2 regions of the Pseudomonas sp. GW822-FHT04C11 genome follow, and region 1 is predicted to be linked to the other one. Evidence: riboswitches for the same ligand, from Rfam matches in the RefSeq annotation. Region 1 holds a riboswitch; the other holds the start of a gene.
The links. Region 1 has a riboswitch for manganese ahead of AC1RJ3_RS12630 (TMEM165/GDT1 family protein). Riboswitches for the same ligand answer to the same signal wherever they lie in the genome.

Region 1 (7,846 bases):
GCGCCACAACTCCACCAGGTATTCCGGGTCGTAGCGGCCGGGGTAAACCTGCTTGAGCCCCAGCATGGTCGCCACGTACGGCAAGCCCCAGGCATGCACGTGGAACATCGGGGTGATCGGCATGTACACGTCGTTGGTGCCCAGCAGGCGCACGCTGTCGATGCTGCCCATGATCGTCGATACGCCCATGGTGTGCAGCACCAGTTGCCGATGGGTGAAATACACGCCCTTGGGATTGCCGGTGGTGCCGGTGGTGTAGAAGGTGGTCGCCACCGAGTTTTCGTCGAAATCTTCGAAGGTGTACTGGGTGCTCGCGGCAGCCAGCAGTTGCTCGTACTCGCCGACCAGGTTGGGCAAGTCGGCGGTTTTTTCCGGCAGATCGGTGAGCAGCAGGGTTTTCTCGACCGTGGTCAGGTGCCCGGCAAGCGCCTGGTACAGCCCGACGAACTCACTGTTGACCAGCACGAAGCGGTCCTCGGCGTGGTTCATGGTGTAGAGAATCTGTTCGGGCGACAGGCGCACGTTGATGGTGTGGATCACCGCACCGATCATCGGGATGGCAAACATGCATTCGAGGTAGCGATGGCTGTCCCAGTCCATCACGGCCACGGTATCCCCGGCCTTGACCCCGGCCGCCGTGAGCACGTTGGCCAGCCGCGCGACACGCTCGATGAGGGTCGGGTAGCTGTAGCGCAACTGGTCGCGGTAGACAATCTCGCGGGTTTTCTCGTAACGGCTGCCGGACATCAGCAGCCGCTTGATCAACAGCGGGTATTGATAAGCGCCTTCGGCTGGCGGAATAACGCGCGTCTCCAACATAAGCATCCCTTTATCTGACTACACGGTCGTGACTGAAAAGATAAGCACTTTAGTCAGCCGGAGCGCCAGCTAAATCAGCCAAAGGGATGATTTGCAGAGCCGTACAAATGCTAGCTTTGCGCCAGCATTTGTTTCCGAGAGTGGATCAATGCATCTCGGTCAGGGCCAGCTTCACGCCGATGGCGATCAGCACCACGCCCATCGTGCGGTCGAACCAGTGGCCCATGCGGGCAAAACCGGCCCGTACGCGCTGTTGGCTGAACAGCATTGCCACCAGGCAGAACCAGATCGCGGTGGCTGCCGCCAGGTAAACGCCGTAACCGGCCTGAATCGCCAGCGGTGTGTGCGGGTTGATCACCACGGTGAACAGCGACAGGAAAAACAGCGTGGCTTTGGGGTTCAGGCCGTTGGTCACGAAACCTGAGGTAAATGCGCCGCGTGCGGTGCGCTCGCCGGCTTCCTTGTGCAGGTTTTCAGTGGCAGGTTTCGCCGGCTGCGCGCGCAGCGCCTTGAAGCCGATGTACAGCAGGTAGGCGGCCGCCAGCCATTTCAGCGCGTTGAACAGCATGATCGACTGCGAGACGATCAGGCCGATACCGAGCAACGAGTAGCCCACGTGCAGGAAAATCGCCGAGCCGACACCCAGCGCCGTCCAGGTCCCGGCGCGACGACCGTGGGTCACGGCCTCACGCACCACCACGGCAAAGTCCGGACCAGGGCTTGCCACGGCAAGCAGGTGAATCAGGGCAACGGTCAAAAACTCTGTCCAGTACATGGGGGGGCTCCTTTAGGCCAGGCCGATCAATCGAAGATTTCTTGGTCAAACATCATACCGGTGGCGAGGGAGCTTGCTCCCGCTGGGTTGCGAAGCAGCCCTGAACCCTGCAACCGCGTTTCGTCAGGTGTACCGCGTTGGCGGCTTTGCGACTGCTGCGCACTCGAGCGGGAGCAAGCTCCCTCGCCACAGTTTTGGTGTCTGTTTTAGCTCAGGGCATAACAACTTGTTTCATCTGGTAGGCTCGGCAGAGTACGCCTTCAGACTCCTGCGCAAAAGGTACAGTTAATGACGAACAATCGCCGCGCCGTATTCCTCGACCACAGTTCACTGGACCTCGGCGACCTCGACCTCAGTGGGTTGCAGCAGTGCTTCGACGACTTGCAACTGCGCTCGCTGACCACGCCCGACAACATCGTCGAACGGCTGCAAGGCGCCAGCGTGGCAATCAGCAATAAAGTCCCGCTGAACGCCGAAACCCTCAAGGCCTGCCCCGAACTGCAGCTGATCCTGATCGCCGCCACCGGCACCAACAATGTCGACCTGGCCGCCGCCCGCGCCCAAGGGATTACCGTGAGCAACTGCCAGGGTTATGGCACGCCGTCGGTGGCGCAGCACACGATCATGTTGCTGCTGAACCTCGCCACCCGCCTGAGCGATTACCAGAAAGCCGTCGCTGAAGGTCGCTGGCAGCAGGCCAAACAATTCTGCCTGCTGGATTTCCCGATCGTCGAACTCGAAGGCAAAACCCTCGGCCTGCTCGGCCATGGTGAATTGGGTGGCGCCGTCGCGCGGCTGGCCGAAGCCTTTGGCATGCGCGTGTTGCTCGGCCAATTGCCTGGGCGTCCGGCCCGCGCCGACCGCTTGCCGCTGGATGAGCTGCTGCCGCAAATCGACGCGCTGACCCTGCACTGCCCGCTCAACGAACATACCCGTAACTTCATTGGTGCCCGCGAACTGGCGCTGCTCAAACCCGGCGCCTTTGTGGTCAATACCGCACGCGGTGGACTGATCGACGAACAGGCCTTGGCCGATGCGTTGCGCAACGGGCATCTGGGCGGCGCGGCGACCGACGTCCTGAGTGTCGAGCCACCCACCGCCGGCAATCCGCTGTTGGCCGCCGACATCCCGCGCTTGATCGTCACCCCGCACAACGCCTGGGGCAGCCGCGAGGCGCGGCAGCGGATCGTCGGTCAACTGACCGAAAACGCCCAAGGCTTCTTCAGCGGTACAGCGCGGCGGGTCGTCAGTTGATAAACTGCCGCACTTTTTTTCAAGGAGCAGAGTATGGATCCGCGCAGTGAAGTACTGCTTCGTCAGGCTGAGTTGTTTCAAGGCGAGTTGCTGCTGGCCGGTTTGCCCGCCGATGACTTGCTGGGCAAATTGCCCAACGCTCACGGCTGGTGCTGGCACGCAGGTGATCAAGCGGCGCTGGACGCACGCTTTGCCGAGCGCAGCCACTTTGGCGTGAATGCTCCGAGCCGCGAATTTGAAACGGCGGTGGTGTTCCTGCCCAAATCCAAGGACCTGACCGATTACATCCTCAATGCCCTCGCCTCGCGCCTGGCCGGTCGCGAGCTGTACCTGGTGGGTGAAAAACGCAGCGGCATCGAAGGCGCGGCCAAACAGCTGAGCCCCTTCGGCAAACCGCGCAAGCTCGACAGCGCCCGCCACTGCCAGCTCTGGCAGGTCACCGTGGCCAATGCGCCCGAGGCCAAATCGCTGGAAAGCCTGGCGCAGGAATACGAACTGCCGCTGGCTGAAGGCCCACTGAAAGTGATCAGCCTGCCGGGCGTGTTCAGTCACGGTCGACTGGATCGCGGCAGCGCGCTGCTGCTCGAACATCTGGACAAACTGCCAAGCGGTCACTTGCTGGATTTCGGTTGCGGTGCTGGCGTGTTGGGCGCGGCGGTGAAACGGCGTTATCCACACAACACCGTCACCCTGCTCGACGTTGATGCGTTCGCCGCTGCCAGCAGTCGCCTGACATTGGCGGCCAACGGCCTGGAGGCCGAGGTGCTGACCGGCGATGGCATCGACGCTGCACCGATGGGTTTGAGCGCGATTCTGAGCAATCCGCCGTTTCATGTCGGGGTTCACACCGATTATCACGCCACGGAGAATCTGCTGCGAAAAGCAGCCAAACACCTGAAAAACGGTGGCGAACTGCGCCTGGTAGCCAACAGCTTCCTGAAGTATCAGCCGCTGATCGAGGAGCATCTCGGTGTGTGTGCGATCAAGGCCGAAGGGCAAGGTTTCCGGATCTATCGGGCCAAGCGCGGCTAGAAATTAGCGCTTGCCGAATGGCTTTTGCCTAGGCAGAATCCGCTCCGTCCTAGGGGAGTAGTCTCCCACGAGCGCCATGCTCGTCCGGCATACGTCAACATACTTGGTCCTCAGACCATGGCGTATGCGACCCAAGCGTCCACTCAGATGGATCGCAGGGTTTGACAAGACCTATGACACGCACACCTTACCCGGGGCGGGAAGGCTGTACGTGTCATAGCCGTGTCGACCCGCCCCTTAGGAAAACCCTGATGCTGGATTCTCTTCTCGTTCCCACCGCCGTCGTTGCCTTGGCTGAAATCGGCGACAAGACGCAACTGCTCGCACTCATTCTCGCCGCACGCTTTCGCAAACCCTGGCCGATCATCGCCGGTATCGTCGCTGCAACCCTGGCCAACCACGCGGCGGCGGGTGCTGTCGGTGCCTGGTTCGGGAGTTTCTTCTCGGATGCGACGCTGCACTGGATCCTCGCCGCAAGCTTTACCGCGACCGCGCTGTGGACCCTGGTGCCGGACAAGATGGATGAGGACGAAGCCAGCACTGCGCGCAAATTCGGGCCGTTCCTGACCACGCTGATTGCGTTCTTCCTCGCCGAGATCGGTGACAAGACCCAGATCGCCACCGTGATGCTCGCCGCTCAGTACCCTGAGTTGTGGCTGGTGGTCATTGGCACTACGCTCGGCATGCTGATTGCCAACGTGCCGGTGGTGCTGGCGGGTAATTTTGCCGCAGACAAACTGCCCCTGACCCTGATCCGCCGCCTGGCAGCATCGGCGTTCTTCATCCTGGCCATCGTCGCGGTGTACAAGGCGATGCAAAGCAGCGGGTGGGTGTAACACTTTCGACTGACATGTCACTGCCTGGTAGATAACTGTGGCGAGGGGGCTTGCCCCCGTTGGGGTGCGAAGCAGCCCTCACCCCTGCAACCGAGATCCGCCAGATACACCGCACTCGCTGGCTTTGCGACTGCTGCGCACTGGAGCGCCAGCCCGGTCGAACGGGGGCAAGCCCCCTCGCCACAAGAGCTGCACGACTTCAGCTCTTGTGGCTCACTTCAGGATTCAGGATTTTTTGGCCTTCAGATAAAGCGGCATGACTTTCGGAATCGCTGCCTGGAGCGACGCAACCCGGCTGCTGGACGCCGGGTGAGTGCTCATGAATTCTGGCGGCGAACCTTCGGAAGCCTTGCTCATCTTGTCCCACAGGGTGATCGCCGCGTTCGGGTTGTAGCCGGCGCGGGCGGCCAGTTCCAGGCCGATCAGGTCAGCTTCGTTTTCATTGGCGCGGCTGTTGGGCAAGGTCATGCCGTAGTTGGCCACGGTGTCGGCCAGGGCCAGCGTGTCCTGCCCCAACCCGAGCAAGGCACCGGCGCCCTGCTTGGCCATTTCGATGCCATAGGCCTTGGACATCGCTTCACGACCATGCTCACGCAAGGCGTGGGCGATTTCATGGCCCATGACTGCGGCGATTTCATCGTCAGTGAGTTTCAGGCTGTCGATCAACCCGGTATAGAAAATGATCTTGCCGCCAGGACCGCAGTTGGCGTTGAGCTCGTCACTCTTGATCAGATTGACTTCCCACGTCCACTGCGCCGAATCAGGACGGAAGACCGGTGCCTGCGCGATCAGCCGATTGGCAATCGCCTGGACCCGCTTGGCCTCGCTGCTGTTCTTGTCCAGCACACCCTTGTTGCTCGCCTCACCCACAGTCTTTTGGTAGGACTGGGCATACATCTGGTTGACCTCATCGGTCGACAGCATGCTGAACATGTACTGCTTGCGCTCCACGCCCACCGCGCCGCCGTTGGTGGTGTTGACCGACTGGCAACCACTGAGCAGCAGACTTGCACCCAGTGCACACAAAACCAATGCCTTACTCATGAACAGCCTCCCTGGAAATATGGCGCGTATCCTAGGCGGTGCTTTGTATCAGCGCTAGATACAACAGACATGTAGCACGTCATTTACCGATACATTCCCCCTCACTGTCGCAATAAATTCATAAAACACTGTCCCCGAGAACACCCGGGCCTGACACCTGTCTCTATGCGACCCGCACAGATCAAAAACAGTCATCGGCAAAAAAACCACTCATGGACCGCCTCACGTGCGCCGATACAACCCGGCAGACGTCATATTGCGTGCGGAGTCTTTATGAAATTCAAGTCGATCCAGTTTTCTGTCGCCGCGCTTGCCGGCGCCATTGTGCTCAGCGTGGTGGCTGCGCTGGTGCTGTATGCACTGTTTTCCGGCGCGCGAACCCAGGAGATGGTCCAGCAGCGGACCCAGGCGCAATTCGAGCAAGTCATCGAACAACGCCTGCGTGGGCTGGCGCAAACCCAGGTCAGCCAGATCCAGCGCGAACTCGAAGCGCCCCTGCTGATCGCCGGCGGTCTGGTTCGGGTCAACGCCTTGATCGGCTCCCAGGATGCCGACGGCAAACCGGCGCTCACCCTCAGCCGTGAGCAGTTGATCAACCTGATCAAGGAAAACGTCGCGAAAAATCCGAAGATTCTCGGCACGTACATCGGCTGGGAACCAAACGCACTGGATCACAATGACGCGGCCTACATCGGCAGTAAAACCGTCGGCATCGACGCCACCACCGGGCGCTTCCTGCCGTGGTGGTTTCGCAACGACAATGGCACGCTGGGCGTCGACAAGCTGGCGGATGTCAACGACCGTACCGTGTTGTCCACGGGTGTGCGCTCCAGTGAGTACTACCTGTGCTCCCAGGAAAGCAAAAAATCCTGTGTGATCGATCCGGCGCCTTACAAGGTCGGCGACAAGATCGTCATGCTCGCCTCCTTTATTGAACCGATCATGCTCAACGGCACCTTTCAGGGCATCGTCGGCGCTGACTTGTCGGTGAACTTCATTCAGGAAATGCTCCTGGCTGCGAACCAGAAGCTTTATAACGGTGCCGGCGAAATGGCCCTGATTGGCGGCAACCAGCGTCTGGTCGCCTACACCAAGGACCCGAGCAAGTTCGGCGAAAAGGTCAGCGACATCCTCGACGCCACTCAGGTTGCCAACCTCGGCAAGCTCAATCGCGGCGAAGTGACCTATAACGTCGACAAGGCCAACGGCAAGATCGAGCTGTACCTGCCGTTCGGCATCGGCCAGACCGATGCACGCTGGACCCTGCTGCTGCAATTACCGTTGAACGCGGTCATGGCCGACCTGCAACAGCTGCAAGGCGACCTGAACACCCAACGCAAGGCCGACACCTTTGGCATGGCCATGGTCGGTCTGGTGATTGCCGGCCTGGGCTTGCTGGTGATCTGGCTGGTGGGCCACGGTATCGCCCGACCGCTGAAGCAGATGGTCGCGATGCTCGATGACATCGCCCAGGGCGAAGGTGACCTGACGCGCCGCCTGAGCAGCGACCGCGCCGACGAACTCGGCTCGATCGCCAAGGGCTTCAATACCTTCCTCGCCAAGTTGCAGGCGATGATCACCCAAGTGGTGACCTCGGTGCAGAGCGTCAGCGATTCGTCCGAACACACCGCCGACATCGCCATTCGCACCAACCTCGGCGTACACAAGCAAATGGCCGAAATCGATCAGGTGGCCACCGCGGTGCAGGAAATGACCGCCACCGCCCAGGACGTGGCGCGCAATGCGACCCAGGCTGCCCAAGCCGCCAGCCACGCGGATCAGGCCGCCGCCCAAGGCATGCAGATCGTGCGCGACACCTCGACCTCGATTGGCGTGCTCGCGGTGGAAATCGGTAAAGCGGTCGGCGTGGTGCAAACCCTGGCCAAGGACAGCGAGAACATCAACGCGATCCTGATCGCCATTCGCGGGATTGCCGAACAGACTAACTTGTTGGCGTTGAACGCGGCCATCGAAGCCGCCCGCGCCGGTGAGCAAGGCCGGGGTTTTGCGGTGGTGGCCGATGAAGTGCGCAACCTGGCGCAGAAAACCCAGCAGGCAACTGAAGAAATCCAGTCGATGATTCAGC
Region 2 (7,846 bases), on a different contig from region 1:
GCCTCTGAGCAGTTGTTCATCCTGGTGAAATGGGTAGGTGCCGCCTATCTGCTCTATCTGGCATGGGTACTCTGGCACGCGCCGACACGGGCGCTCTCCGAGGCGTACACGCCGAGCGCGGCAACCGGGAGGTCGGCCTTCCTGCGAGCACTCCTGGTTGGCTTGTCCAATCCCAAGGGTTTGTTGTTCTTTGCGGCCTTTCTACCGCAGTTCATCCGCCCCTCTGAACCCGTCGCCCAGCAGTACGTGCTCCTTGCCATAACCAGTGCCTTGGTCGACTGCGTGATGATGAGCATGTACGCGTTTGGTGGACGGCTTGCCATGCGCCGGTTTTCCTCGCAAGTCATGCAGTGGATCAACCGCAGCTGTGCCGGAATGCTGGCTCTACTCGCGCTGGGCCTGACCTTGTACCGGCGCAACCCGTCGCATTGATGTTCAAGTGAGCGCGTGTCCGACTGCTTCATGGCCACGCGCAACGATCTCCTGATCCCCTTACTTCACCATGCCGAGCTGTTGCAGCAGGGTCAGGTTATCTTCGAGGTGCCAGTTCTCGGCGATACGACCCTCGACGACGCGGTAGATGTCCGTCGCGATGAAGTCGATCGTCTGCCCTGTGCCCTGAACGCCCTTGAACTGGCCGGTAAAGTGACCGGTGAAACGCAAATGCGCGATGACCCGGTCGCCGACCACCATCATCTGTTCCACTTCGCACTGGATATCAGGAATCGCCGCGTGCATGGTTTTCGATGCCGCGATCGGTCCGGTAATGCCTTGGGGGCGACCTGGCGGCAGTGTCGAATCCTTGAAGTCGGGTGCCAGGGCGGCGCGAGCGAGCGCTTCGTCGCCGGTGGTCCAGAACGTGCCGTAACGGCGTGCGGCCAGGATCTGCGCGTCGGCCTGCGCCTTCGCAAGGCTATGGTCGACGATCACCGTGCGGGGCTGGACGAGCGGATCGGTCGCGGCGAAGACGGGGCTTACCGCGATGGCGACCAGGGAAGAGAGCAACCAGCAACGTGCGTGGGTCAGGCGTGCAACGGGGAAAAGTGACATCAGGAGTCTCCAATCGTTGATTGATGTCGCCATTCTGAGCAGTTCCAGCTAATTTGATAATTGACGTACTATTTGAATCACTTTCAAAAAATATCGAAATATCATGGACTACCTGGGCGACATCCGGCTGTTTGTCGAAGCAGCCAATCTGGGCGGTTTGTCGGCCGCTGGTCGCAAACTCGGACTATCCCCCGCTGCCGCCAGTGCGCGCCTGGTCAAGCTCGAGTCGGTGTTGCATACGCGTCTGTTCGAGCGCACGACACGCCACCTGCGCTTGACGGATGAGGGGCTGGCGTATTTGGCCTATTGTCAGCAGGCACTCCAGGCACTCGACGATGGCCATGCCTTTCTACAGGCTGGGAAAAGCGTCGTGGGAGGCAAGGTGCGAATTTCCGCAACCTCGGATTTCGGTCGCAATGTGCTGAAGGATTGGCTTGACCAGTTCAACACCCAATACCCCGAGGTGAAGTTCGCGTTGGTGCTGTCGGATTCGCTGTCGCATTTGTTGCAAGACGATATTGATCTCGCCATCCGATTCGGTGTGCCGCCGGACAGTTCCTTCGTTGCCCGGCCCCTGGCACCCAACCGGCGCGTGTTGTGCGCGTCGCCCGACTATCTGGCAAAGCACGGCGCCCTCGAACACCCACGGGATCTGGAGCGTTTCGACTGTATTGTCCTCAACTCTGTCACCGGGCCAGCGAACGACTGGCGCTTCACCCGCAATGGCAAAGTTGAAAACTATACGGTCCCGCTCGCAAACGCTCGCGAGACGAATGACGGCGCGGTCGCCCGAGAATGGGCGGTCCACGGTTACGGCATTGCGATGAAATCGCTGTGGGATATTGGCCCGGACCTGCGAGCAGGTCGCTTGAAGATCCTGTTGCCGGAGTGGCGAACTGCGGAGGCACCGGTACATGCCGTGTATCAACGCAACCGGTACATGGCGCCTCGCGTACGTGCCCTTCTGGATTTTCTGGTCGAGCGCTTTGCAGAAGAATCCAGCCACCTGGAAGACTACTTGAGCTGACAGCTAAGCCAGATCAAGAACCTTCAAAAGGACTGCAAAGAGGATGTACAGCAACACCATCGATGCCAATAGCCAGCGCGAGATGATGCCCTTTCGGAAAGCGAAGAACATGATGCCCACACCTATCAGGGTGATGATTGCCGCCAGAACCAGCGACGTGTCCAGCGCCCAAGGCGTAAAGAACAGCCCGAATGCAGTGGGCACTGTGGCTTGAATCATCATGGCGCCGCTGATGTTGGCCAAGGCCAGTCGGTGTTTACCCTGGCGTACCCAAATGATCGCATTCAGCGTTTCAGGCAGTTCGGTAGCAATTGGGCTGAGCAACAGCGCCAGCAATTGAGGATGAATACCCAGCATGGGGCCCAAGGCATCGAGTTGTCCGACAAAGAAGTGAGAGGCCGCAAAGATAACCGCTAATGCAATAAGCGTTTGAATCACCGCCGCCGAGGTCGACGGAGTCGCTTTGCCTGGCGCAAGTTTCAGGGGCTCGAGTTCATACTCTTCTTCATCCTGCTCACCGCGCATTTCCTTCCAGAAATACGCCGCATAGGCCGCCAGGAAAAGAATACCCAACCAAGGTTTGTAGGCAAACACGACAAGACCGAGCGCAATCTTCGCAACAAAAATGACGAGGAACCATCCTTGATCACGGCTGAGTCGTTTGAAGTCCTGACGGATGGCCTCGGTATTCGCCAGGCGCTGACGACACAGCAAGAGTGTTACACCGACTACCGCATAGGCGATCGTCGCCAGGACCAGAGGGCCGCCAAGTGCAGCACCGACGCCGAGGGATTTCTGCTCTGGCGTGTCACCAAACACAACGGCAATAAACGTGATGACGCTTTCCGGTAATGCCGTACCAAAGGCCGCCAGAATGGACCCCGTGGCTTGTTGCCCGACCGCAAGTTTGCGACCGACCCACTCGATGCCATTAACGAAGTATTCACAAGCCAGATAGATGACAACCGCGGAGCCCAACAGCAACGCAAACGTCATGGGCATTGAATGCATGAGGAAACCTGAGGGGCCGGACACAAGAGCCAATGGTTCAGACACCCGCGTCCGACCCACAGACAGGTATCTTCACCAATGGTCTTGCCAAGTCATATGACCGGTCACGCCATGGCTTGCGAGCCAAGTATGTTGACGTGACCCCTTCCGGAAACGAAGGCGGCTACTCCCCAAGGGAGCGGCGATCCTAAAGATCAGGTACTAATGCGTCAACGGCTTAGTTGCGAGTCTTCAAACTCTGAACCTCATTATTTTGCTGCAAACTCATATATAGCTAGAGCGTGCGGCACTTTAAACGTTTGGTGCAAGTGTTTGTAACATGCTATGTCTTGAAAGGCCTTCAACATCACTTTCTGAATGAACGCTGAACACTATCCATCGAGTGGGTTACAGCAAAAGCAATCCCTCTTATTCTTGTTTCGGAAGTAATCCTTCAGGGGGTATCAAATACCCTTTAATGGCAATTGTTATTCAGGAGGTCATTAAACAGCAGCAAACTCATACCGGCGCTGCCCGACTCCAGATCGGCATCGCCCTGGTTTATTTAATGTTGCAGTATCTCGTTCGGCGAGGCTCCTGTACAAACACAGGTCACTGATCTGACGACGTCGAGAGACGCCCAAGGTTAAGACAGGCTCTATCGGATTAAGGTTTAGCCCAAGTGACTTCCGGCCAACATGGCCCGGATACGTTGTACAGTGCCAAAACCTAGACGTGGAGATCGCTTTCTGCACTCTCTTCTCTGGTTTACGCCCCTGTGTGAGATCTGTTTGTGGTCAAAACAGCTATGGGGACTACCTCAAATGTCAATGGCAAGCGCTACCCCTTCCACCTTCAAGGACATCCGCCTGAAAGACACAGTAGTGTCTTACATGAGCCCTCTGCTCATTACCGTGACCGGCAACATGACGGTTATCCAGGCCAGGGAACATCTGCTCAAGCAACTGCCGGACGATGATATTCCGGCCCACATCTTTGTCACCGACCCGCGCAGCGCTTTGCATGGTCAGCTGTCGGTGAAAACACTGCTCACCGAGAAAAACACCGATCTTTGCGTTCGCGATCTGATGCTGCCCATCCGCTTTTCGGTTTCGCCGAATCAGCTCCGGCACGATGTTGCGCCCGAGCTGATCGAGAAAGGCGTGGACATCGTTCCCGTGGTCAGCGAAGGCCGGTTATTGGGCGTGCTGTATGAAAAAGAAATCGCCGCGCTGATTCAGGACGAAGGCACCGACGACGCTCAACGCCAGGGTGCCAGCCTGCCGCTGGAAACGCCCTACCTCAGCACCAGCCCGTGGAGTTTGTGGAAAAAGCGCTTGCCGTGGCTACTGTTGCTGTTTCTCGCCGAAGCCTACACCAGCACCATCTTGCAGGTATTTGAAGAGCAGCTCGAAGCCGCGATCGCCCTGGCCTTCTTCATTCCCTTGCTGATCGGCACTGGCGGTAACAGTGGCACCCAGATCACCTCCACGCTGGTACGGGCCATGGCCCTGGGCGAAGTCAGCCTGCGCAATGTCGGCACGGTGCTGCGCAAGGAAGTGACCACTTCCTTCATGATCGCGCTGGCCATCGGTGTCGTGGCCTGGATTCGGGCGTGGATGCTGGGAGTGGGATCGGAAATCGCCATGGTGGTCTGCCTGACGCTGGTCGCCATCACCATCTGGAGCGCCGTCGTCTCATCGATCATCCCGATGCTGTTAAGAAAACTGCGCATTGATCCGGCAGTGGTCTCTGCCCCCTTCATCGCGACCTTTATCGACGGTACCGGCCTGGTCATCTATTTCAACATCGCCAAACTGGTGATGACCGACTTGCCGGCTTAAGCCACTCACCAGACAGCCCCGAATCGCCAGATGCCGGGGCCGTCTTGTTTTTGAAAAAAATGGCGGAAGGCAGCAGGAGTCGAACCTGCCCGGGAACGGCTGCCGTCCCCAACCGGGTTTGAAGCCCGGCCGCGCCACCGGACGCGATTGCCTTCCTTGAAATCAGCCCTCGGGTCGCTGTGCCAGGGCATTGTCCGCACGGATAAGACGCTGGTCGCCAAGTCTGCGAGTCAAGCCGATCCGGTCGAAGAACTCGAGTATCTGGATGCTGCGCTTGCGGCCGATCCCTACCCTGTCGCGAAACGCCGCCACCTGAATCAACGAATGGTTGTCGACCAGTTGCAACAGCATAGCTGCCAGTTGGTGCACCGACGCGTCGAGGTAAAACAAGTCACGGACGACCTGGTGAACCAGCCCTAATCTCGCCATTTTGCGCAGCAGCAAGCGCACTGCAGCTTCGTCACGGCCAATGGCGCTGGCCAGGTTGCGCACCCAGGGTGGATCGAAGCCGGCTTGCTCGAACAATGGCTGCAACTGCTGCCACATGGCCTCGTCTTCTTCACTCAGTCGCACCTGGTGTTCGGGTAAGTGCAGCCAGGGTCCACTGACGGCAATGGCGCCGCTGGACAGCAGTTCGTCGAGCAGGCTGATGAACGTCGGTCGATCCAGCGACATGGCCGAAAACCGCCGCAAGCGATCCCGGTCCGGGCCCAGTTCGTCCGGTTCTAGTTGATGAAAGTGTGCCAGGTGCTCCAGCAACGAAACTTTCAGCGCCTCCCAGCGTTCAGTGTTGAACAATAGCGGACCTTGGCGGGTAGCAATGACACGGACATCTGCCGGCAAATGCCAGGTGCTGCGCAGGCGATTGAACTGCCGCTCCAGGCGCAGTGGGTCAAGCCCTGCGTCACTATTGGCAAGCAGCACTGGCAGTATTTGCTCCAGGCTTTCGCCAGTGGCCAGCGCTTGCAACTGCATCAGCCTGGCCGGAACGCGACGTTGGCGGGCTGGTGCAAACGGATCGAGCACCCGTCCTCCGCCGAGGGTGCGCCGTGCACTCTGGTCGCGCAGGACCAAACGGTCGCCATGCACGGCCTGCAACGGCGCGTTCAGCAACAGTTGCGCGAACATCCGCACGCCCGGCTCCAGGCGTGTGCCCTCCAGCAAGGCGACCCGGGCGGTGACATCCTGAGTGCCCAGATGCACGTGCACCGGGCTGAAATGTTCGAAGGCGCGTGGTTCGCTGGTCAGCAACTGCATCTCGATGTCCAGGCGCTGCGTGGGTGCGAACAGCCACTCGGCCAGCAGCCAGTCACCGCGATGGATCTGTTCCAGGGCCAGGCGTTCGGCACTCAGGTTCAACGCCACCCGCTGCCCGGCCCACGCCTCGACGACCACATGATTCTGCGCATGCAAACTCCGCACTCGCACAGGCTTGCCTGTCTGGCCCAGCAGGAGTGTGTCGCCCACCCTCACCTGCCCGGCCAGCGCTGTGCCGGTGACCACAATACCGGCGCCGGCGACGCTGAAAGCGCGGTCGATTGCCAGACGGAATCCTCCGCTGGCGCTACGCTGCCGGACCTCATGCTGGGCGGTCAACAATGCCTGGCGCAGGGCTTCAACGCCCTCCCCGGTCAGGCTCGACACGGCGAACTGCGGCGCGCCGCAATACGGCCCCGGCGCCAGCAACGCGGCGACCTGGGCGTGTACCGACTGCACCTGTGCCGGCTCGACCCGGTCGATTTTACTGATCACCACTAGCGCCTTTGGAATCCCCAGCAGTTCGACAATCGCCAAGTGCTCGCGAGTCTGGGGCATGACCCCGTCATCGGCGGCCACTACCAGCAACACCAGATCAATGCCCTGAGCGCCGGCGAGCATGTTGTGGATGAAGCGCTCATGCCCCGGCACGTCGATAAAACCGGTCATGTCCGCCCCAGGTTCCAGCGGCGCATAAAGGAAGCCCAGGTCGATGGTGATACCGCGTTCGCGTTCTTCCCGGTGGCGATCGCCGGCCTGTCCCGTCAAGGCCTTGAGCATTGCCGTTTTGCCGTGGTCAATGTGTCCAGCGGTGCCGACGATCACCTTGCCTCCCCCACTCCTTGCAGCAGCTCGAGTTGAGCGAGCCAGGCTGCTTCGTCGTCCAGTTGGCGCAGATCCAGCCACAGCGCATCGTCGTCGATGCGACCGAGCACCGGAATGGGCAAGGCTCGAAAAGCCGCTTCCAGGCCATGCAGTTGCCGACCACGCAAGCGTTTCGACACCTGCGGACGCAGACACAAGGCAGCGCTTGGCAAGCGCGCAATCGGTTGGCTACCACTACCGATCATGCCCAGCGCCGGCAGCGCGCTAACCGTCCAACCGGCGCCCAGTACGCGCGCCAGCAGCGGACACAGGCGTTCGGCCTGAGCGAGGATGTCCGCTTGCGGTCGGGTGAGCAGGCGCAGGCTGGGCAAGCGCTCGGCCAAACGGTCGGGATCGCGGTACAGACCCAGCACGGCTTCGAGGGCGGCCAGGGTCAGTTTGTCTACGCGCAAGGCCCGCTTGAGCGGGTTCTTCTTGATTCGGGCGATCAGCTCCTTGCGACCGACGATCAATCCCGCCTGAGGACCACCGAGCAACTTGTCACCGCTGAAGGTGACGATATCGGCCCCGTCGACCAGCGCCTGGCGCACTGTCGGTTCGGCGGGCAGGCCCCAGCGGGTCAGGTCCAGCAGACTGCCGCTACCCAGATCTTCCAGCAATGGCAGCCCGTGCCGGTGGGCCAGTTGCGCCAGTTCGGCGGTCGGTACCTGGGCCGTAAAGCCTTGAATGCTGTAATTGCTCGCGTGTACGCGCATCAACAAGCCGCTGCGTGGGCCGATGGCGGCTTCGTAGTCGCGGGGATGGGTGCGGTTGGTGGTGCCGACTTCATGCAGTCTGACCCCGGCCCGCGCCA

Region 2: it holds a riboswitch for manganese, as region 1 does, so the genes downstream of both, AC1RJ3_RS16095 (sodium:calcium antiporter) here and AC1RJ3_RS12630 (TMEM165/GDT1 family protein) in region 1, are expected to answer to the same signal.

What each region holds. Positions count from the first base shown of each region.
Region 1 covers NZ_JBXAMS010000006.1:239,600-247,445, forward strand. The annotation lists gene AC1RJ3_RS12610 (fatty acid--CoA ligase) at 1-819, opposite strand, end outside; gene AC1RJ3_RS12615 (LysE family translocator) at 965-1,594, opposite strand; gene AC1RJ3_RS12620 (2-hydroxyacid dehydrogenase) at 1,883-2,848, shown strand; gene AC1RJ3_RS12625 (methyltransferase) at 2,882-3,880, shown strand; yybP-ykoY riboswitch at 3,920-4,043, shown strand; gene AC1RJ3_RS12630 (TMEM165/GDT1 family protein) at 4,132-4,716, shown strand; gene AC1RJ3_RS12635 (M48 family metallopeptidase) at 4,942-5,760, opposite strand; gene AC1RJ3_RS12640 (methyl-accepting chemotaxis protein) at 6,034-7,846, shown strand, end outside.
Region 2 covers NZ_JBXAMS010000008.1:278,457-286,302, forward strand. The annotation lists gene AC1RJ3_RS16080 (LysE family translocator) at 1-432, shown strand, start outside; gene AC1RJ3_RS16085 (ester cyclase) at 493-1,050, opposite strand; gene AC1RJ3_RS16090 (LysR family transcriptional regulator) at 1,154-2,077, shown strand; gene AC1RJ3_RS16095 (sodium:calcium antiporter) at 2,081-3,088, opposite strand; yybP-ykoY riboswitch at 3,107-3,267, opposite strand; M-box (ykoK) riboswitch at 3,641-3,815, shown strand; gene AC1RJ3_RS16100 (magnesium transporter) at 3,892-4,911, shown strand; tRNA gene AC1RJ3_RS16105 (tRNA-Sec) at 4,972-5,067, opposite strand; gene selB (selenocysteine-specific translation elongation factor) at 5,074-6,993, opposite strand; gene selA (L-seryl-tRNA(Sec) selenium transferase) at 6,990-7,846, opposite strand, start outside.